4 regions of the Hydrogenophaga sp. H7 genome follow, and region 1 is predicted to be linked to each of the others. Evidence: predicted binding sites of a transcription regulator. Region 1 holds the regulator's gene; each other region holds the start of a gene.

What was found. Region 1 encodes FNR, which switches genes on or off when oxygen is low (the NO sensors DNR and NnrR bind a similar motif). Its sites were predicted from a motif close to TTGATNNNNATCAA; they were not measured.
Region 2: cyoA (ubiquinol oxidase subunit II) is a predicted target of FNR. The motif match lies at 2,450-2,463, and genes of this name have one in related genera.
Region 3: BC358_RS17275 (DUF3149 domain-containing protein) is a predicted target of FNR. The motif match lies at 3,008-3,021, and genes of this name have one in related genera.
Region 4: clpB (ATP-dependent chaperone ClpB) is a predicted target of FNR. The motif match lies at 2,963-2,976, and genes of this name have one in related genera.

Annotation. Positions count from the first base shown of each region.
Region 1 is NZ_MCIC01000014.1:115,498-120,773, reverse strand. It holds gene BC358_RS09640 (DMT family transporter) at 1-721, shown strand, start outside; gene BC358_RS09635 (sulfite exporter TauE/SafE family protein) at 727-1,401, opposite strand; gene hemN (oxygen-independent coproporphyrinogen III oxidase) at 1,452-2,831, opposite strand; gene fnr (fumarate/nitrate reduction transcriptional regulator Fnr) at 3,009-3,728, shown strand; gene BC358_RS09620 (hypothetical protein) at 3,807-4,100, opposite strand; gene BC358_RS09615 (FixH family protein) at 4,149-4,385, opposite strand; gene ccoG (cytochrome c oxidase accessory protein CcoG) at 4,479-5,276, opposite strand, start outside.
Region 2 is NZ_MCIC01000018.1:365,281-370,556, forward strand. It holds gene cyoB (cytochrome o ubiquinol oxidase subunit I) at 1-1,299, opposite strand, end outside; gene cyoA (ubiquinol oxidase subunit II) at 1,333-2,349, opposite strand; gene BC358_RS19485 (MFS transporter) at 2,525-3,847, shown strand; gene soxB (thiosulfohydrolase SoxB) at 3,851-5,276, opposite strand, start outside.
Region 3 is NZ_MCIC01000017.1:325,006-330,281, reverse strand. It holds gene petA (ubiquinol-cytochrome c reductase iron-sulfur subunit) at 1-140, opposite strand, end outside; gene mscL (large conductance mechanosensitive channel protein MscL) at 377-790, shown strand; gene pdxA (4-hydroxythreonine-4-phosphate dehydrogenase PdxA) at 846-1,907, opposite strand; gene BC358_RS17280 (Nif3-like dinuclear metal center hexameric protein) at 1,912-2,697, opposite strand; gene BC358_RS17275 (DUF3149 domain-containing protein) at 2,796-2,945, opposite strand; gene BC358_RS17270 (trypsin-like peptidase domain-containing protein) at 3,122-4,267, shown strand; gene tatC (twin-arginine translocase subunit TatC) at 4,268-5,062, opposite strand; gene tatB (Sec-independent protein translocase protein TatB) at 5,062-5,276, opposite strand, start outside.
Region 4 is NZ_MCIC01000015.1:299,834-305,109, reverse strand. It holds gene BC358_RS12775 (aldehyde dehydrogenase family protein) at 1-176, opposite strand, end outside; gene clpB (ATP-dependent chaperone ClpB) at 260-2,872, opposite strand; gene BC358_RS12765 (GNAT family N-acetyltransferase) at 3,015-3,770, opposite strand; gene moaE (molybdopterin synthase catalytic subunit MoaE) at 3,784-4,257, opposite strand; gene moaD (molybdopterin converting factor subunit 1) at 4,260-4,511, opposite strand; gene glp (gephyrin-like molybdotransferase Glp) at 4,508-5,276, opposite strand, start outside.

The DNA of each region.
Region 1 (5,276 bases):
CACACGAAAGCTGCTGTTTCTTGAGTCCTTTCTGGGTAACTTCCTGTTCTCAATCTGCATGCTGTTTGGCGTGTCGATGACCACGGCGGTGTCCGCTGGTGTGGTGATGTCATCCATTCCCGCGGTGGTAGCCGTCCTCAGCTGGGTGTTTCTCAAAGAGCGCATCGGCAAGCGCACCGCTCTTGGCATTGCGTGTGCTGCGGTCGGCATCGGGCTCTTTTCAATGCAGAAGGCCGGCGGGACCGCGCACGCACAAGCTGTCGGATGGTTCGGTCTCGGTCAGCAGTTCTGGGGCAACTTGCTGGTCTTCGCTGCGGTGCTTTGCGAAGCCTCCTATGTGGTCATTGGCAAGCGGCTCACGGAAGGCCTGGGGCCCAAGCGGATATCCGCCATCATCAACCTCTGGGGTTTTGTGCTGGTCACGCCCTTTGGGCTGTGGGCGGCCAGAGCCTTTGACTTCGCCTCCATCACAGCACCCATGTGGGGCCTGCTGGTCTTTTACGCACTCGCCGCCAGTGTCTGGACAGTCTGGCTCTGGATGACCGGCCTGAAGTCCGTTCCCGCCGCTCGCGCCGGGGTGTTCACAGTGATGCTCCCGATCAGCGCAGCCACCATCGGTGTGCTGTTCATGGGTGAAACCCTCAGCACCGTCCAGATGCTTGCTTTTGGTATCGCCTTGCTGGGCCTGGTTCTGGCAACCCTGCCAGGACGTTCAAGCTGAGAGGCTCACGCGCACCACAGACCGGTGGGATCGGTGATTCCCATCCAGAGCGCCCAACCGGAGGTGGCGGCCAGTGCAATACCTGCCAGCCGGATGCCCCAGCCACCCGAGCCGTCGCCTCGCAAACGCAGCAAAAGCCAGGGACCGATGGTCAATGACAGTGACGTCCCAGTAGAGAACAGCGCCATGATCATCGCGCCCTCCATCGCGTTGGCCGACAAAGACGCCACCATCAGCGCGGAATACAGCAGCCCGCATGGCATCAGGGCCCACGCGACGCCGAGCACCGCGGGAGCCTTGGCTCCCAGCCGCCCGAGCACAGGACGCGTCCTGCGCCAGACGCCTTGGGCCAACCCGTCGAGCCAGGCTGGCTGGCGAGCCTGCCAGATCAGCACCAACCCGAGCAGCATCGCCGCCACGTGAAACATGGTCCAGACCGGCCGGATCACCGAAGTGTTGGTTCCGAGCCATGCCAAACCCTGCACCGACCCTGCAGCAACAGCACCAAAGAGGGAATAACCGAGAAGTCGTCCGGCCTGGAAGGTCAGCAGAGCCGATGTGCTCTGGCGCCCAGTCCCGCCACGGCTGATGCCTGCACACGCGGCACCACACATGGCAACACAATGGGGACCTCCAGCGATCCCCATGAACAGTGCGGTGAGTGCCATGGATGTTTGCATGGCAGAACTCTAGCAGTCGCAGCCCTCGCGCCGGTTCGAAACCACGCGAGTCAGATGATCTTGGAGAAACGCGCCCGGTCCTGGTCGACCTGCAGGTTCTTGTCGAAAACCATGGCAATGGCGCGAACCAGATACCAGCCCGACGGCGTCACCTCCACACCTGAGTCGTCGATGCGAACCAGTCCGTGCTCGGCATAGCCAGCCAGTACCTCCAACTCGCGCGCAAAGTAGCTCTTGCAGTCGATCAGGTGCCCCAGGTTGATCGATTCGAACTGAAGCTGCCCCTGACACATCAGCGACATGATCACGGAGCGGCGCAGCAGGTCGTCCCTGGTCAGTGCCAGTCCACGCACGATCGGCAGCCGCCCCTGGTCCAGCGCGTCGTAGTACTCCTCGATCGTCTTGGCGTTTTGGCTGTAGGTCGCGCCGATGCGGCCGATGGCCGAGACACCCAAAGCGATCAGGTCGCAATCCGGCTGCGTGCTGTAGCCCTGGAAATTCCGGTGCAGGCGCCCTTGACGCTTGGCCACCGCCAGCGCATCCGTGGGCAGCGCAAAGTGATCCATGCCGACATAGACATACCCCGCATCACTCATGGCATCCAGCGAAGCCGACAGCATCGACAGCTTGTCTCCCGCGCTGGGCAGTTCGGCAGCGACGATTCGCCGTTGCGGCTTGAAACGCGCCGGAAGATGCGCGTAGGCATACAGCGCGATGCGGTCGGGGCGCAACTGGTTGACTTGGGCAAGCGTACGGGCAAACGACTCAGGGGTCTGCAGCGGCAGCCCATAAATGAGGTCCACGTTGACCGACTCAAACCCGATCTTGCGGGCTGTCTCGACCAGTGCGAACACCTGTTCGGCCGGCTGCACCCGGTGCACCGCTTTCTGAACAGCGGGATCGAAATCCTGGACACCGAAACTCAGGCGGTTGAACCCCAGCCTGGCCAGGGTCTGCAAACGCTGGTCCGTCACGGTGCGGGGGTCGACCTCAATGGAGTACTCGCCTCCGGGCACGAGCGTGAAGTTGCGCCGGATCATCGTCAGCAGATCTTCCAGCTCGGCGTCGGACAGGAAGGTCGGCGTCCCTCCTCCCAGATGCAGCTGGGACACGGCATGCCCTTTGCCGAAATGCTGTACCTGCAGCTCCACCTCACGCGACAGATACCGCAGGTATTCCGCAGCCCTTTCGTGGTGTTTGGTGATGACCTTGTTGCAGGCGCAGTAGTAGCAGACAGACTCGCAGAAAGGAATATGTACGTACAACGACAGCGGCAACGCGAGCGAGCCTGCCCGACGCTGTTCCAGCGCCTGGATGTAGTCGCTCTCCGTGAACGCTTCTACAAAGCGGTCCGCGGTGGGGTACGAGGTGTAGCGGGGCCCCGGGATGTCGAATCGCTTGAGCAATTCGTCTGAAATGGCGTGACTCACAAACAATTCTCCAGTTCTCAGCGCGAATGTGCACCAAGGCGGAAATCGCACCCTTGATCAAGATCAAGGGCCATCCAAGCCCCGGGTTTTCCCCCGTGCTCGCAACGAGGATGAGAGCGCCCGCCTTGCTGGCACTTGTGGCCATGCGTTAAGCTTCGGGCGAAATCTGGAAGATTTATGGACATTCACAGCATCAAAGTCGCCTGTTCCAGCTGCAACCTTCGGGAGTTGTGTTTGCCAATGGGCCTCAATCCCGAGGAAATGGGCAAGCTGGACACCGTGATCTCCACGCGCAGGAGGATCAAGCGGGGAACCGCGCTGTTCAACACCGGCGACAAGTTCACTTCGCTCTACGCAGTGCGCTCGGGCTTCTTCAAAACCTGCGTGACCACGGCCGATGGGCGAGACCAGGTCACCGGCTTCCAGATGACCGGAGAAATCATCGGCATGGACGGCATCGTCAGCGACCGCCATTCCTGCGACGCGATTGCGCTTGAGGACGCCGAGGTCTGTGTGATGCCGTTTGACCAGGTCGAGGAACTCTCGCGGGAATTCACCACGCTGCAACACCATGTCCACAAGATCATGAGCCGGGAAATCGTCCGCGATCACAGCGTGATGCTGCTGCTGGGCAGCATGCGTGCCGAGGAACGTCTCGCAGCGTTCCTTCTCAATCTCGTCCAGCGTCTGCATGCACGAGGTTTCTCGCAGTCAGAGCTCATCCTGCGGATGACCCGGGAGGAAATTGGAAGTTACCTGGGCATGAAGCTCGAGACCGTGAGCCGGACTTTCTCGAAGTTCGTTGAGGAAGGCACCATCGAAGTCAAACAACGGTACGTGCACATCAAGAACACCGATGCGCTCAAGCAGATCGTGAACCCTCAGAGCTGCCGCTGAGTCTGGGCGTTTGAACGAAAGAAACCCCGCTCGGGTCTGAGGCCTGAGCGGGGTTTCTCTTTGTGTGCAAGCCGAGGGTCAGCCGCACCCGCCGTTGCGGGCGCAGTCCCGGGGGCGCTCCGCTTCGGGAACCGGGCAGCGGTTGACTTCGAACGGAGACATGGACAGCAGGGTGGTCAGCGCGCTCGATGCCATGGTGACACCCCAGAACACAAAGAACGCCAGGGTGTAGATGGCTTGGCGAGACAACTCCAGGGGGCTGCCGAACCAATGGAGATCACCAGGGTCGACCATGGCGAAAACAACCATCTCAAGCACAGCAGCCACCAGAAAGGCAGGCCAGGCTATCCACATCCACCGCTGAGCATTCATGATGCGTCTCCTTCACTCCTGTGTTGTCACATCCGGCGGTGTGGCGTCCTACTTGGAGGGTGCCGCCGGGACGACGGGAGAGGCGGCGTGATTGCGGGCCTGATGGGCCGGCTGCAACTTGGCCATCGCATCGACCTTGGCCTGCCCTTCCAGCCGCTGAGCCGCCGCAAGATCCCTTTCGTAGTCGGACTTGTTGAGCACAGGGTCCGGATTCTTCACCGCGATGACCACGGTGACCAAGCCGGCAACGATCACCAGCAAAGGACCTCCCACCACCATCCACATGTGCGGGACTTTCCACCAGGGCGTGCTTGGCGCGCGGTCGACTGGACGAGGTATTGCTGACATGACTTGTTCCATAAGGCGTGTAATTTCAGTTTAGCGCGGAACGATGAAGACCGCCTTCTCCACCACCTCGGACGCATCAGCGGCGGTGGACCGGACGGTGAACCGTATCGGGTGCGACCCGGCGGGCGCGGCGTTGGGCGGGAGCTGCACCCGCACGGCGGCGGAACGCACTTCCGTGGAAAGCACTTCCACCTCGGTTTCCGACGCGATCATCACGCCCTCAAGACCGTCGACGCTGATCTGGTAGCGCTGCGGCGACTCGGTCGCATTCATGATCTGCAGGCGGAACACGTTTTCGATGCGCCCCTGCTCCACCATGCGCGCCAGCGCGCCACGGTCGCGAATCACATCAACTTTCAGCGGCGTGCGCAGGAAGAGGCTGACAAACACAGCCAGGGTGATGACCGCCAGAACGCTGGAGTAGACGAGCACCCTGGGACGGAAAGCGTGACGGACCATCTGCTCACGGGTCCAGCCCTTGGCCATGCCGTTCTGCGTCGAGTACTTGACCAGTCCCCGCGGATAGCCCACCTTGTCCATCACCTCATCACAGACATCAATGCAGGCACCACAGCCAATGCATTCGTACTGCAGTCCATTGCGGATATCGATGCCCGTTGGACAGACCTGCACGCAAAGCGTGCAGTCGACGCAAGCCCCAAGGCCCAGGGCCTTGGGGTCGGCTTTCTTCGAACGTGCTCCGCGCGGCTCCCCACGCGCCTTGTCGTAGGTCACGATCATCGTGTCCTTGTCGAACATGGCGCTCTGGAAGCGGGCGTAGGGACACATGTACTTGCAGACCTGCTCGCGCATGAAGCCCGCGTTGCC
Region 2 (5,276 bases), on a different contig from region 1:
GTTGTGGAAGTGCGCGATCAGGAACAGCGAGTTGTGCAGCACGAAGTCGGCCGAGGGCACGGCCAGCAGCACGCCGGTCATGCCGCCGACGACGAAGGTCACCATGAAGCCCACGGTCCACAGCATCGGCACCTCGAAGCGGATGCGGCCGCGGTACATGGTGAACAGCCAGTTGAAGATCTTCGCGCCCGTGGGGATCGAGATGATCATGGTGGTGATCCCGAAGAACGAGTTCACGCTGGCGCCCGAGCCCATGGTGAAGAAGTGGTGCAGCCACACCAGGTAGGACAGGATGGTGATGCAGACCGTGGCGTAGACCATCGACGTGTAGCCGAACAGGCGCTTGCCGCTGAAGGTGGCGACCACCTCGGAGAAGACGCCGAACACCGGCAGGATCAGGATGTAGACCTCGGGGTGGCCCCAGATCCAGATCAGGTTCACGTAGAGCATGGGGTTGCCACCCAGCTCGTTGGTGAAGAAGTTGGTGCCGACGTAGCGGTCCAGGCTCATCAGCACCAGCGCGGCGGTGAGGATGGGGAAGGACGCGACGATCAGCGCGTTGGTGCACAGCGCGGTCCAGGTGAAGACCGGCATGCGCATCAGGCCCATGCCCGGTGCGCGCATCTTCACGATGGTCACCAGCAGGTTGATGCCCGAGAGCGTGGTGCCCACCCCGGCGATCTGCAGCGACCAGATGTAGTAGTCCAGCCCCACGCCGGGGTTCTGCGCGCCGAGGTTGGACAGCGCCAGCCAGCCCGAGGTGGAGAACTCGCCCAGGAACAGCGAGACCATCACCAGCACCGCGCCGGCGGTGGTCATCCAGAAGCTGAAGTTGTTGAGGAACGGGAAGGCGACGTCGCGCGCGCCGATCTGCAGCGGCACCAGGTAGTTCATCAGCCCGGTGACCAGCGGCATGGCCACGAAGAAGATCATGATCACGCCGTGGGCGGTGAAGATCTGGTCGTAGTGGTGCGGCGGCAGGTAGCCCAGGTTGTCGCCGAAGGCCATGGCCTGGTGCAGGCGCATCATGATCGCGTCGGCGAAGCCGCGCAGCAGCATCACCAGGCCCAGGATCATGTACATGATGCCGATCTTCTTGTGGTCGATGCTGCAGAACCAGTCGCGCCACAGTGGGCCCCACAGGCGGAATTTCGTCAGCAGGACGAGCACGCCCAGGCCGCCGAGCACCACGGCCACGAAGGTCCACAGCAGGATGGGCTCGTGCGCCATCGGGATCGAGTCCCAGGTCAGGCGCCCCAGCAGCCAGTGGTTGGTAACGGAAGAAGGATCAGCGGACATGGCGGTGTCTTGGGTGAACGGGTCGGTGGGTGCTCAGGGGCGGGCGGTGAACGTGGGCAGCGTGTCGTCGGCGGAGCAGATCTCCTGCGCGGCGGCGGCTTCGAGGGCGCGGGCGCTGCGGTGGGCGCGGTTGCGCGAGGCGTCGAGCGCCATCACCTGGTGCATGCAGGTCTTGCCCTCTTCCACGCAGAGGCCCACCACGCGGTCGAACAGGCCGTCCTCGACCGACGAGAAGCGCTCCACCGGGTGGCGCTCGCTGGGCTTGGCGAGCGCCAGGTAGGCCTGGCGGGTCAGCGGCTGGCCCTCGGCCTTGGCCCTGGCCACCCACTGCTCGAAGTCCTGTTCGCTCAGGCCGTGGAAGCGGAAGTTCATGCCCGAGAAGCCGGCGCCGCTGTAGTGCGAGGACATGCCGCGGAACACGCCGGGCTGGTTGATCACCGCGTTCAGCTCGGTCTGCATGCCGGGCATGGTGTAGATCATGCCGGCCAGGTCGGGCACGTAGAACGCGTTCATGGTGGTGCTGGAGGTCAGCGTGAAGCGGATCGGGCGGTCCACCGGCGCGGCCAGCTCGTTGACGGTGGCGATGCCCTGCTCGGGCAGCACGAACAGCCACTTCCAGTCCAGCGACACCACCTGCACCTCCAGCGGCTTCACGTTCTCGGGCAGGGCCTTCTGCTCGGAGATGCGGTCCAGCGGGCGGTAGGGGTCGAGCTTGTGGGTGGTGATCCAGGTGATGGCCCCCAGCGCGATGATGATCACCAGCGGCGCGGCCCAGATCACCAGCTCCAGCTTGGTCGAGTGGTGCCAGTCGGGCGCGTAGTCGGTCTCGGCGTGCCGGCTGCCCTGGCGGTAGCGCCAGGCGAACCACAGGGTGAGCGCGATCACCGGCACGATGATCAGCAGCATCAGCACGGTGGCGATCACGACCAGGTCGCCCTGCTGGGCCGCCACGTCGCCGGCGGGGTTGAGCACGACCAGCTTGCTGCAGCCCGTCAGCAGGCTGGCGAGCAGGGGCAAGGCGGCGAGGCGGAGCGGTGTGGTAGGGCGCATGTGGAGCAGGACAAGTTCTCGACCAGCCGAACCGGGAAAACCCCAGTTGCGGAACCGGCGGGAATGTATCGGCTTTCCGCAGCGTTTTCGATTGGACGTTTTGTCCTATGTCAATGCGCCGGACTTCGAGTCACGATATAGGGGTCGCTCAAAACCGGCCCTCCGGAGTCCCCACATGCCCAGCCACACCCTTGAAAAGCCCGGCGCCGCGCCCCGCCAGCCCGCCGCCGCCCCGACCCACGAACACACCAGCCCGGGCGACATCGCCGTCGGCGTGGTGATCGGACGGACCTCGGAATACTTCGACTTTTTTGTCTTCGGCATCGCCTCGGTGCTGGTGTTCCCGGCGGTGTTCTTCCCGCACCTGAGCCGGCTGGACGGCACCCTGTTCGCCTTCGGCATCTTCGCGCTGGCCTTCGTCACCCGCCCCATCGGCACGGTGCTGTCGATGGCGGTGCAGCGCCGCTGGGGCCGCGCCACCAAGCTCACCCTCGCCCTCTTCGTGCTGGGCACCTGCACCGCCGGCATGGCCTTCCTGCCGGGCCACGCCAGCCTGGGCGCCGCCGCCATCGTGCTGCTGACCGTGCTGCGTCTGGGCCAGGGCCTGGCGCTGGGCGGCTCATGGGACGGCCTGCCCTCGCTGCTGGCGCTGAACGCACCCGCCGGCCGGCGCGGCTGGTACGCCATGCTCGGCCAGCTCGGTGCGCCGCTGGGCTTCGTGCTGGCCGCCGGCCTGTTCGCCTACCTCACCAGCAGCCTGTCGCAGGAGGACTTCCTCAGCTGGGGCTGGCGCTACCCCTTCTTCGTGGCCTTCGCCATCAACGTGGTCGCGCTGTTCGCCCGCCTGCAGCTGGTGAGCGCGCATGAGGAGGAAGGCCTGCTGAACCGGCAGGAGTTCGAGCCCGTGTCCACCCGTGAACTGCTGGGCTCGCAGGGCCACAACGTGTTCATCGGCGCCTTCGCCGCGCTGGCCAGCTACGCCCTCTTCCACATCGTCACGGTGTTCCCGCTGTCGTGGATCCACATCTACGCCGGTCAGCCGGTGACTGGTTTCCTGGTGGTGCAGATCGTGGGCGCGTTTCTGTGCGCGGGCGCCATCGTCGCCTCGGGCTGGCTGGCCGACCGCTACGGCCGCCGCACGACCCTGGGCAGCCTGGCGGTGCTGATCGGCGTGTTCAGCGGCTTCGCGCCGATGCTGCTCAACGGGGGCGAAGTGGGCCAGGACCTGTTCATCCTGATAGGCTTCGTGCTGCTGGGCCTGTCCTACGGCCAGGCCTCGGGCACGGTCACGGCCAACTTCGCGCCGCGCTTCCGCTACACCGGTGCGGCGCTCACGTCCGACCTGGCCTGGCTGTTCGGCGCCGCCTTTGCGCCGCTGGTGGCGCTGGGCCTGTCGGCCCACTTCGGGCTGGCCTTCGTCAGCCTGTACCTGCTCTCGGGCGCGGCCTGCACCCTGGGCGCGCTGCGCCTGAACCGCGCGCTGGAATCACGCGACTGAACCTCAGACCACCATGCCCGGGTTGCCCTGCATGCCCACCAGCTTGGGCGTGTTGATCTTGCGCGGTGCGATGGTCTTGTGGTTCTTGAAGTAGGCCTCCATCACGTCCCAGATCGGCTCGCCCTTGGCCCCTTCGGCCACCGGCGCCCAGCCGGCGACCTTGTAGGTCTTGCTGGCCTCGATGGGCTTGCCGTTCAGCACCATGTTGCTGATGCGTTTGCCCGCCCCGGCGTTCGGGTCGCAGGTGTAGGCCAGACCGCCCACGCGCACCATGTCGCCGCCCTGCTGGTAGTACGGGTCGGGGTTGAACAGGTTGTCGCAGACGTCTTCCAGCACCGTCTTGATGGTCTCGCCGCTCATCTCGGTCAGCGTGCTGGTCGGGTAGGTGATGGCCACCTGGTCCATCATCAGTTCGCGTGTGATGCTCTGGCCCGGCAGGATGGTGGTGCCCCAGCGGAAGCCCGGCGAAAACGCCATGTCGGCGCCCTTGACTTCCATCAGCGCGTCCACGATGAGCTGGTCCCATGAGCCGTTGAAGTTGCCACGGCGGTAGAGCAGACCTTCGGACACCGCCAGCGTCTCGTCGAGCTTGGCCTTGTAGGGCGCGCGCACCTTGTCGATGTAGGCCTGCATCTCTTTGTCGGCCGGCAGCAGGTTGGCGAACACGGGCAGCAGCTTGTAGCGGAAGTCCTGCACCTTGCCGCCGCGCACGTCGAAATCGAGCACACCGAGGAACTTGCTGTTGGAGCCGGCGTTGGTCACCAGGGTCTGGCCCTTGGCGTTCTTGACCACCAGCGGTGCGGGCATGCCGTCGTGCGTGTGGCCGCCCAGGATGGCGTCGATGCCGGTCACGCGCGAGGCCATCTTGATGTCCACGTCCATGCCGTTGTGCGAGATGACGACCACGGCCTGCGCCCCCTTGGCGCGCACCTCGTCGACCATCTTCTGCATGTTCTCGTCCTGGATGCCGAACTCCCAGTTGGGCACCATGTAGCGCGGGTTGGCGATCGGGGTGTAGGGGAACGCCTGGCCGATCACGGCGACGGGCACGCCGTTCATTTCCTTGATGACGTAGGGCTTGAACACCGGGTCGCCGAAGTCGTTGGTCTTGACGTTCTGCGCCAGGAAGTCCAGCTGGCCGGCGAAGTCCTTCTCGATGATCTCCTTGACGCGCTGCTCGCCCAGGGTGAACTCCCAGTGCGGGCACATGGCGTTCACGCCCAGCAGCTTGCAGGCGTCGACCATGTCCTGGCCATTGGTCCACAGCGCGGTGGCACTGCCCTGCCAGGTGTCGCCGCCATCGAGCAGCATGGCGTGCGGACGGCTGGCCTTGAGCATCTTGACCAGGGTGGCCAGGTGCGCGAAACCGCCGACCTTGCCGTAGGTCTTCGCGGCCTTCTCGAAGTTGAGGTAGGTGAAGGCGTGCGCC
Region 3 (5,276 bases), on a different contig from region 1:
TTTGCGCGCTCGGACGGCTGAAAACTGCTGACAAAGGGGACGGCGACGGCGGCTGCTCCCACGCCACCCATGGCGGCGGAGGTGATCAGCCAGGTACGGCGGCTGTTGTCCACAGACGCAGCGACGGTTGCTTCACTCATGGGGATCTTTCAAGGAAGTTCAAGACGTGGCCCACTAGGGTCAACCCTGCATTGTACCGGAGCGTTACAAGCCGATTTTTCACTGGTCCAGACACGACAAGTCAACCACCTTGCGAGCATCGGGCCTCACTGCCGCCGTCAGCAAAAGGTAATACAAATGTGTTCTGTGCGAGAATTATTTTTCTTGGTCCAAGGGGCCATCGTTTTGTGGAACGACCATTGAAGGAGTTCATCGAATGGCCATGTTGCAAGAGTTCAAAGAATTCGCCCTCAAAGGCAACGTCATGGATCTGGCTGTAGGCGTGATCATTGGTGGCGCCTTCGGAAAGATCGTGGACTCGATCGTGGGCGACCTGATCATGCCCATCGTCAGCAAGGTTTTCGGGGGCCTTGACTTCTCCAACTACTACATTGCCCTGGCGGGCCAGGCCGCAGGCCTTCCGCTGGCAGAGGCAAAAAAAGCGGGGGCGGTGCTCGCCTACGGCAACTTCATCACCATCGCGCTGAACTTCGTGATTCTGGCGTTCATCATTTTCATGATGGTCAAGCAGATGAACCGCATGCGCAAAGAGGCGCCTCCGGCGGCACCGGCCCCGACGCCGGAAGAAGTGGTTCTGCTGAGGGAAATCAGGGACAGCCTGCGCAAGTGAGCCAGCAGCCCAACCCGGGGCGGCCGACGACCCGAACCCAAGACATCCGCAGCCGTTAGGACGGGCTCAAACGGCTCATCTCGATGGCCGCATCCACCGCCTCCAGCAGGCTTGCGGCACTCGCCCGTCCGGTACCGGCCAAATCGAAGGCGGTGCCATGGTCGGGGCTGGTACGAACCATGGGCAAGCCCAGGGTGGTGTTGACACCATGCTCCAGGCCCAGAAGCTTGACCGGAATCAGCCCTTGGTCGTGGTACATCGCCACCACCACATCGAACTCACCTTGGCGAGCCCTCATGAACACGGTGTCGGGCGCGTGCGGGCCGCTGACCTTCAATCCATCGGCACGGGCACGATCCACAGCCGGCTGCAGGATCTCGATTTCTTCCCGACCGAACAGGCCGCCCTCGCCGGCATGAGGATTCAATCCCGCAACGGCGATGCGAACATCTGGCATACCGCAGCGGCGATAGTGCGCTGCCGTGATGCGGATGGTGTCCATCACGCGTTCGGTGGTGACAGCCTCAAGCGCCTGCCGCAACGACATATGGATGCTCACCAGCACGGTGGCCAGCCCAGGCGCACTGAGCATCATGCGCACCGGCATCTCGCTCACAGGCACACCCGCGTGTTCGGCCGCCAGGGCTTGAAGGAACTCTGTGTGCCCCGGGTGCGGCAACCCTGCGACGGCCAGAGACTCCTTGTGCACAGGTGCGGTGACCAATGCCCTCGCCTGACCCGTCAACACCCACCGTGCGGCAGCAGCAATGCTGTCAGCTGCGGCACGGCCGGCTTCGGCGCTGATTCGACCCCATTGCACCAAGGCGCCCGGCGCACAGGTCTGTATCAGTGCAAGCCCCTGGCGAGAAGCATGAGCCCATTCCCCGGGGCCACCGAGCACCACCACGTCCAGCGGCGCCCCCCCACACTGCGGCCGGACCACATCCGCTGCGCGCCGCAGGGTGGCCTCGTCACCGGCCACCACCACCTGCCCCCGGAGATCGGGGCGTTCCAGAAGGGCACGAACCACGATCTCGGGCCCGATCCCAGCGGGGTCTCCCATGGTGATCACAAGCGGGCGGTGACGCCCGGGACTCTCGAAAACAGGAGTGGTCACAGTGTTACGCGGGGTTGGGAATGTCGATGAACTGATGCTCAATGCCGAGCAGCTCCGCCACGTGACCAGCCACCGCTGGCGCGCCGTAGCGCTCCGACGCGTGGTGACCACAGGCGATATAGGCCACACCAGCCTCCCGCGCGTAGTGCGTCTGGGGCTCGGATATCTCCCCCGTGATAAACACGTCGGCGCCAGCAGCGATGGCCGCCTCGAAATAGCCTTGGGCACCGCCCGTGCAGATCGCCACGCGCTCCACACGGCGCCCCGGATCGCCGACCAGCAGCGCGGCGCGTCCCAAGGCACTCTCGATGTCCTTGAGCAGTTCGGCAGCCGGCGCTGGCGCGCGCAACCCCAGGAAACCCAGCGACTGGTCGCCAAAGCGCCCTTCCCCTGCATCCAGCACGCGCACACCGATTCGGCGTGCCAGCTGCGCGTTGTTGCCCAGCTCGGCATGTGCATCCAGCGGCAGGTGATACGCCAGCAGGTTGATGTCGTGCGACAGCAGGCGCGCCAGACGCTGCTTCATCCAGCCCGTCACCCGCCCGTCCTGACCACGCCAGAACAGTCCATGGTGCACGAACAGGGCATCTGCACTGGCGTCGATGGCTGCATCGATGAACGCCAGGCTGGCGGTCACCCCGCTGACCAGCTTGCGCACCCGCACCCGGCCCTCCACCTGAAGACCGTTGGGTCCGTAGTCCTTGAAAAGCGCAGGTTGCAGGAGGCGGTCGCAGGCTGCGAGCAGTTCGTCGCGCGAGACGCCTTGACCGGGAGATGTATCGGGTGGCATGGAGGCAGTGATATCAGAACCGGCCGCCAGGGACATCCTGGCGACCGTGTCCTATTCTGTCATCGCCCACCCGGGGACGCTGCCGCGACAGGCGCTGCTCAGCCGCGCTTGCGCTCGGCCCGCTCGGACTCCACCATCTTGCGGTTGAAGAACCGGTAGAACCAGATCGCCATGCCGATCATGAAAGCGATGCCTGCGATACTGAAAAGACCATAGTCGGTGGAAAAAAGATCTGCAATGGCTTTCATCGTGTGCTCCAGTCCTCTGTGACAACAGACGGCCATTGCATCCCCAAGCCACGCCATACGCATTGATCTGCATCAATCGGCTTGAACCGGCGAGCCACGTGGTCATATACGTGACAATGTCAGCAGGGATGCCGCGAAACGCTCCCGAGCGCCCGTTCCTTTTGCACCCGTTCACCATGAAACGCATCTGGCTCCTCTTTGCCCAAACCGTCACTGTTGCGGTGGCTGTCCTTTTTGTCGTGGGCACGCTCAAACCCCACTGGCTGGACCGACGCAATGTGCTGCCTGCGGTGGTGCCGGTGATTGAATCGCCCGGAACTCTCTCTGGCGAACCGTCGCCCAACAGCTTCAGGGAAGCGGCCAAGCGGGCCTCCCCTGCGGTCGTGAGCATCAACACCAGCAAGGCCCCCGATCAGGCGCAGATGGCCGACCCCTGGTTCCGATTCTTCTTTGGAGAGCAGGGACAGGGACAACCTCAGGCCGGACTGGGCTCCGGAGTGATCGTGAGCGAAGCGGGTTACATCCTCACCAACAACCACGTGATCGAAGAAGCAGACCAGATTGAGGTGGTGCTCAACGATGGCCGGCGAAGCACCGCCCAGGTCATCGGCACCGACCCGGAAACCGATCTGGCCATCCTGAAGATCAATCTCGGTGGCCTGCCCGTGATCACCCTGGGCAATTCCGAGGCGCTGTTCATCGGCGACCAGGTGCTGGCCATCGGCAACCCCTTCGGGGTCGGTCAGACCGTGACGAGCGGCATCGTCAGTGCCCTGGGACGCACCCAGCTGGGCATCAACACGTTCGAGAACTTCATCCAGACCGATGCAGCCATCAACCCGGGCAATTCGGGCGGTGCGCTGGTGGATATCCACGGACACCTGATGGGCATCAATACCGCGATCTATTCGCGTTCGGGCGGGTCGATGGGCATCGGTTTTGCCATCCCCACCTCCACCGCGCGCAGCGTGATGGACGCCATCGTGCGCGATGGCAAGGTCACCCGGGGCTGGATCGGTGTGGAGCCGCAGGATTTGACCCCTGAGTTGGCCGAGAGCTTCTCGATCCCCTCGGGCACGGGTGTCATCATCACTGGCGTGCTGCAGAACGGGCCGGCCGCCCAGGCTGGCATCCGTCCTGGCGATGTGGTGACCCAGGTGGGAGACAAACCGGTCAGCAACGTGTCCCAGTTGCTGTCTGCCGTGGCGGCTCTCGCGCCGGGCGAACCCTCCAGCCTGGAGATCGTGAGGAAGGACGGAAAACAGCGCATCCAGATCACGCCGGGCAAGCGCAACCTGCCCAGGCCCCAGCCCAACCGCTGATCAGGACGCCGCGCTGTCCTTCACGGATTCCTCGGGGGCCTTGGTATTGCGCACAAACCACTGCGAGCCCCAGATGCCCAGCTCGTACAGCAGGCACATGGGCACCGCCAGTGCGAGCTGTGAAATCACGTCCGGCGGGGTCACGACGGCGGCGATCACGAACGCCACCACGATGAAGTAACCCCGGAACTCCTTCAGCTGCTTGACGCTGACCATGTTCATCTTCACCAGCAGCACCACCACGATCGGCACCTGGAACGCCAGGCCAAAAGCAAGATAGAGCGACAGGATGGCTTCCACATACGAGGCAATGTCGGGGGTCGCTGCCACGCTTTGGGGGGTGAACTGCTGGATGAAGCCAAACATCTTGTCCAGCACGAAGAACTGGACAAAAGCGATGCCCACGTACGCAAGCAAGCTGCCCAGGATGATCAGCGGAACCGCAAAACGCTTTTCATGGCTGTAAAGCCCCGGCGCCACAAACGCCCAGATCTGGTACATCCACCAGGGCAGCGAGAGCAGCAATGCTCCCATGGCCAACACCTTGAGCGGCACAAAGAACGGCGAAAACACCCCCACGGCGATCAGCTTGGCATCGGGAGGCATGTGCGCCCGGATGGGCACCGCAATCAGATCAATCAGTCCGCTGGGCCCGGGCCAGATGGCCAGCAGCGCCATGCAGACCCCCAGACCAGCAATGCCATAGAGCAGCCGGTCGCGCAGCTCCATGAGGTGCTGGACAAACGGCTGCTCTGAACCGGCGAGCTCGTCGGTGGATTTGTCAGGATCGGACATCAGCGAGAAGCGGAAGAGGGGCGCGGGCGGAATCGGGCCACGCGGGCCGCACCGGACTGGGCACGCGTGCGCACGCCCGTGCGGGCCTTGTACCACTGGGGCATCGCTTTCTGCTTGATGCGCCAGTTCTTCCGGGGGTGTTTGTAAGACGGGAAACCATCGGTCCCGAGCCGAGAAAGCGCCTCCGAGGTGTCGGAGGAAAACGCCGATCCAT
Region 4 (5,276 bases), on a different contig from region 1:
CGCACGCCGAAATCGGCCTGCACAGCCTCGGCCAGCGCCGCGCCGTGCGTGTCGATCAGGGCCCGCATGCGGCGCAGGCGGTCCAGGCGAAGCGCCAGCGGCACGTCGATCTGCGCGCGGCTGGCCTGGAACTGCGCGTCGAACAGCGCACGCAACGGAAGGTCGGGGGGCGTCAGGGTCATCGGGTCATCATAGGAGCGCGCCCCGGGCGGCGGTAGAGGCGGCGCCCCATGCCGGGGCACCGCCTGTCGCCTGGGGCTCAGTCGTAGGCGATTGCGTCCGAGAACTCGAACACCCCGGGGTTGCGCACAGGGTCCACCCCCACCGGAATCACCGACTTGGGCGGGTACCTGCCTTCCAGAAGCAGCTTGGAAAGCGGATTTTCGATGCGCTGCTGGATCGCACGCTTGAGCGGCCGCGCACCGAACACCGGGTCGAAGCCGACCTTGGCCAGTTCGCCCAGCGCCGCCGCTGACACGTCCAGCCGCAGGTCCATCTTCTGCAGGCGGGCCTGCAGAGCCTTGAGCTGGATGCCCGCGATGGCCTCGATGTGCTTGGCGTCGAGCCCGTGGAACACCACCGTCTCGTCGATGCGGTTGAGGAACTCGGGCCGGAAGTGGTTCTTGAGCTCGCCCCAGACCGCGTCCTTCACGTCCTCGTAGCTGTCGCCCACCATGGCCTGGATGAGGTGCGAGCCGATGTTGCTGGTCATCACGATGACCGTGTTCTTGAAGTCCACGGTGCGGCCCTGGCCGTCGGTCAGGCGACCGTCGTCCAGCACCTGCAGCAGCACGTTGAACACGTCCGGGTGGGCCTTTTCCACCTCGTCGAGCAGCAGCACGCTGTACGGTTTGCGGCGCACGGCTTCGGTCAGGTAGCCGCCCTCCTCGTAGCCCACGTAGCCGGGTGGCGCGCCGATCAGGCGGGCCACCGAGTGCTTCTCCATGAACTCGCTCATGTCGATGCGCACCAGGTGCTCCTCGCTGTCGAACAGGAAACCCGCCAGCGCCTTGCACAGCTCGGTCTTGCCCACGCCGGTGGGGCCCAGGAACAGGAACGAGCCGGTGGGCCGGTTCGGGTCGGACAGGCCCGAGCGCGAGCGCCGGATGGCATTGGCCACCGCGCTGATCGCTTCGTCCTGGCCCACCACCCGCTCGTGCAGCTTGGTCTCCATCTGCAGCAGCTTGTCGCGCTCGCCCTGCATCATCTTGGACACCGGGATGCCTGTGGCGCGGCTGACCACCTCGGCGATCTCCTCGGCACCCACCTGGGTGCGCAGCAGCTTGCGGGCGGATGCGCCGTCGCCACCCTGCCCGGCTTCCTTGGCCTGCGCTTCCTTGAGCTGCTTCTCCAGCTCGGGCAGCTTGCCGTACTGCAGCTCGGCGACCTTGTTGAAGTCGCCCTTGCGCTTGAGTTCCTCAATCTGCAGCTTGACGCGCTCGATTTCCTCGCGCACATGCGCGCTGCCCTGCGCCTGGGCCTTTTCGGCCTTCCAGATCTCTTCCAGGTCGGCGGCTTCCTTCTGCAGTTCGACGATTTCCTCGTCGATCAGCGCCAGGCGCTTCTGCGAAGCCTCGTCGGTCTCTTTCTTCATCGCCTCGCGCTCGATCTTGAGCTGGATCAGCCGGCGGTCCAGCTTGTCCATCACCTCGGGCTTGGAGTCGATCTCGATCTTGATCTTGGCCGCCGCCTCGTCGATCAGGTCGATGGCCTTGTCCGGCAGGAAGCGATCGGTGATGTAGCGGTGGCTCAGCTCGGCGGCGGCCACGATGGCCGGGTCGGTGATGTCCACGCCGTGGTGCACCTCGTACTTTTCCTGCAGGCCGCGCAGGATGGCAATCGTCTGCTCCACGGTCGGCTCATCGACCAGCACCTTCTGGAAGCGGCGCTCCAGCGCGGCGTCCTTCTCGATGTACTTGCGGTACTCGTCCAGCGTGGTGGCGCCGATGCAGTGCAGCTCGCCGCGCGCCAGCGCGGGCTTGAGCATGTTGCCGGCGTCGATGGCGCCCTCGGCCTTGCCGGCGCCCACCATGGTGTGGATCTCGTCGATGAAAAGGATGATGCGGCCCTCGTCCTGCGCCACTTCCTTGAGCACCGACTTCAGGCGTTCCTCGAACTCGCCGCGGTACTTGGCACCGGCCAGCAGGCCCGCCATGTCCAGCACCAGCACGCGCTTCTCGCGCAGGGTCTCGGGCACCTCGCCGTTGACGATGCGCTGCGCCAGGCCTTCGACGATGGCCGTCTTGCCCACGCCGGGTTCACCGATCAGCACCGGGTTGTTCTTGCTGCGGCGCTGCAGCACCTGGATGGCGCGGCGGATTTCGTCATCACGGCCGATCACCGGGTCCAGCTTGCCCGCGCGGGCGCGCTCGGTCAGGTCCAGGGTGTACTTCTTGAGCGCCTCGCGCTGGCTCTCGCCTTCGGGCGAATCCATCTTCTGGCCGCCACGCACTGCTTCGATGGCCGCTTCCAGGCTCTTGCGCGAGAGGCCGTTCTCGTTGGCGATGCGGCCGATCTCACCCTTCTGGTCGGCCACGGCGAGAAGGAACAGCTCGCTGGCGATGAAGGCGTCACCACGCTTGATGGCTTCCTTTTCGGTCGCCTGGAGCAACTTGATCAGGTCCGGTCCAGGTTGCACCTGTTCCTGGCCCTGCACCTCGGGCAGGCGGTTGACCGCCTCCTCGGTGGCCTTGGTCAGACCCGGCACATTGACGCCCGCGCGCTGCAGCAGCGACTTCGGGCCATCGGCCTGGCGCAGCATGGCCATCAGCAGGTGGGCCGGTTCGATGTAGGCGTGGTCCTTGCCCAGGGCCAGGCTCTGGGCTTCGCCCAGGGCTTCCTGGAACTTGGTGGTGAGTTTGTCGAGACGCATGTTGTGACGCTCCGAAATGCTTGAACTGACGGGCATGTGGCGCTGACCGCCCTCATTTCAAGACCTTGCGCCGGTCGGGGTCAAGCGGCCTTGACCCGCATCAAAGCCGCTGCGCCCCGTGCAGCGGGGGCGCGAGGGGGGCTTACCCTGCTCTCCAGTAGGCGTAAGACCAGGCGGTGGCCATGCCGGCGCGGCGGTAGAGCGCCAAGGCGGGCTCGTTGGAAGCGTCCACCTGCAGAAAGGCCCGGGTGATGCCCCGCCGCTGTGCCTCCAGCGCCATCGCGTGGATCATCCGCCCCGCCAGCCCCCGGCCCCTCTGGCGGGCGGCCGTGCGCAGGCCGTGCATGCTCAGCCAGCCCTGGGCATAACAGGCGGCGCCGCAGGCCAGGGTTTCGCCGCCCTGTCGCAGGCTGGCGAACAGCGTGCCCTCGGCGCGGGACAGCGCCTTCGAGCGGCTCGCGCCGTCCACCGGGTCCATGCCCTTGCCCAGAAACATGGCCATCCAGGCCGCATCAGGTCGCGGGTCCAGCGACACCCCGTCGGCGTTCGGCGCCAGCGCCAGCAGGCCGCCCAGCGCACCGGTCTGGGTCAGGGTGGGTTGCTCGCGCCGGAAGCCCTGGGCCCTGAGCTCGGGCCACCAGGGCTCAAACGCAAGCACATCGGGCAGGCGCAACACCGGTCGCAGACCGGCCTTCCGGTAACGCTGGGCGATGGTGCCGATGAGCGCCGGGTCGTGGGGCCCATGGTGCAGAGGCACCGCACTGTGGGCGCGGCCGACCGTGCCGGGGTCCATGGGCAGCAGCCAGCCGTCGATGGCGTCGATCTGCTCGGGCGCCACCGCCGTGAGCGTGGCGCGTTCGATGGATTCGATGTCGGCGGCGGTCGGCGAAGTGGCCATCAACACCACGGCGTCAGGCGTTGTTCGAGGCGATGCCCCACTTGGCCAGCGCCGCATCGTCGCTGACCCGCGCATCCACCCAGCGCGCCCCTTCGGGCGTCTGTTCCTTCTTCCAGAACGGCGCCTGGGTCTTGAGGTAGTCCATCAGGAACTCACAGGCCTGGAAGCTCTCGCCACGGTGGGCCGATGTCACGGCCACCAGCACGATCTGGTCCAGCGGCTGCAGCAGGCCGACGCGGTGGATGACCCGGGCGCCCAGGATGTCGAAGCGCTTGAAGGCCTCGTCGATCATCTGCTCGATGGACTTCTCCGTCATGCCCGGGTAATGCTCCAGCTCCATCGTCGACACCGACTGGCCGTCGTTGCGATCCCGGACGGTGCCCACGAAGGTACAGACCGCCCCTACGCCCTTCTCACCGGCGCGCAGGCGGGCAACCTCCACAGAAAGGTCGAAGTCCTCGGTCTGGATGCTGACGCGGGTGTTCATGCTCACCCTCCGGTGACGGGTGGGAAGAAGGCCACCTCGGATCCGTCGGTCAAGGCGATCGACTCGTCGGCCATGGTCTGGTTGACCGACACGCGCACCGCGCGGCCGCGCGCCAGCGCCTCGGCGTGGGCGCCACCACGTGCGATCAGTTCGTCGCGCAGCGCGGACAGCGTGGTCGCAGCGGTCTCGACAGATTCGCTGCCGGAGCCAATGGCCTCGCGGATGGAGGCGAAATAACGCAGCTGGATCTTCATGCGAGCAGGTCCGAAAGAGAGATGTAGTTCACGAGGTCGCCGCGCGCGATGGTGCTGCCGGCCGGGTTGTCCACCAGGCCGTCGCCCCACACTGTGGAGGTCAGCACGCCCGAGCTCTGGTTGGGGAACAGGTCCAGGCCGCCGTGGGCATTGCGGCGCACGCGCAGGAACTCGCGGCGCTTGTCGGCGCGCGGCAGGTCGAAATCGGCGCGCAGCTGCATGGTCTTGAAGGGAGGCTGGTATTCGGATTCTGCGGCCCCCTGCAACTTGAGCAGGAAGGGCCGCACCAGCAGCAGGAAGGTGACGTAACTCGACACCGGGTTGCCGGGCAGGCCGATGAAGTGGCAGTGCCCTTGAGCGTCTGCACCGGCCCCCGCATCGCGCCGCACCGTGCCATAGGCAAAGGGTTTGCCCGGCTTCATGGCGATCTGCCACAGGTCCAGGCTGCCCAGTTGTTGCACGGCGGGCTTGATGTGGTCTTCTTCGCCCACCGACACCCCGCCGCTGGTGAGAATGAGGTCGTGGTGATCGGCAGCGGTCTTGAGGGCGGCCAGCGTGGCCTCGCGCCTGTCGGGCACGATGCCCAGGTCGCTGACCTCGCACCCCAGGCGCTCCAGCAGCACGCGCAGGAAAAAGCGGTTGCTGTTGTAGATGGCGCCCGGTTTCATCTGTTCGGGCGGCACCTCGCCGGGCATGACCAGTTCATCACCGGTCGAAAACAGCGCCACCCGCGGCTTGGCGGTCACCCGCAGCTGCGCCGCACCG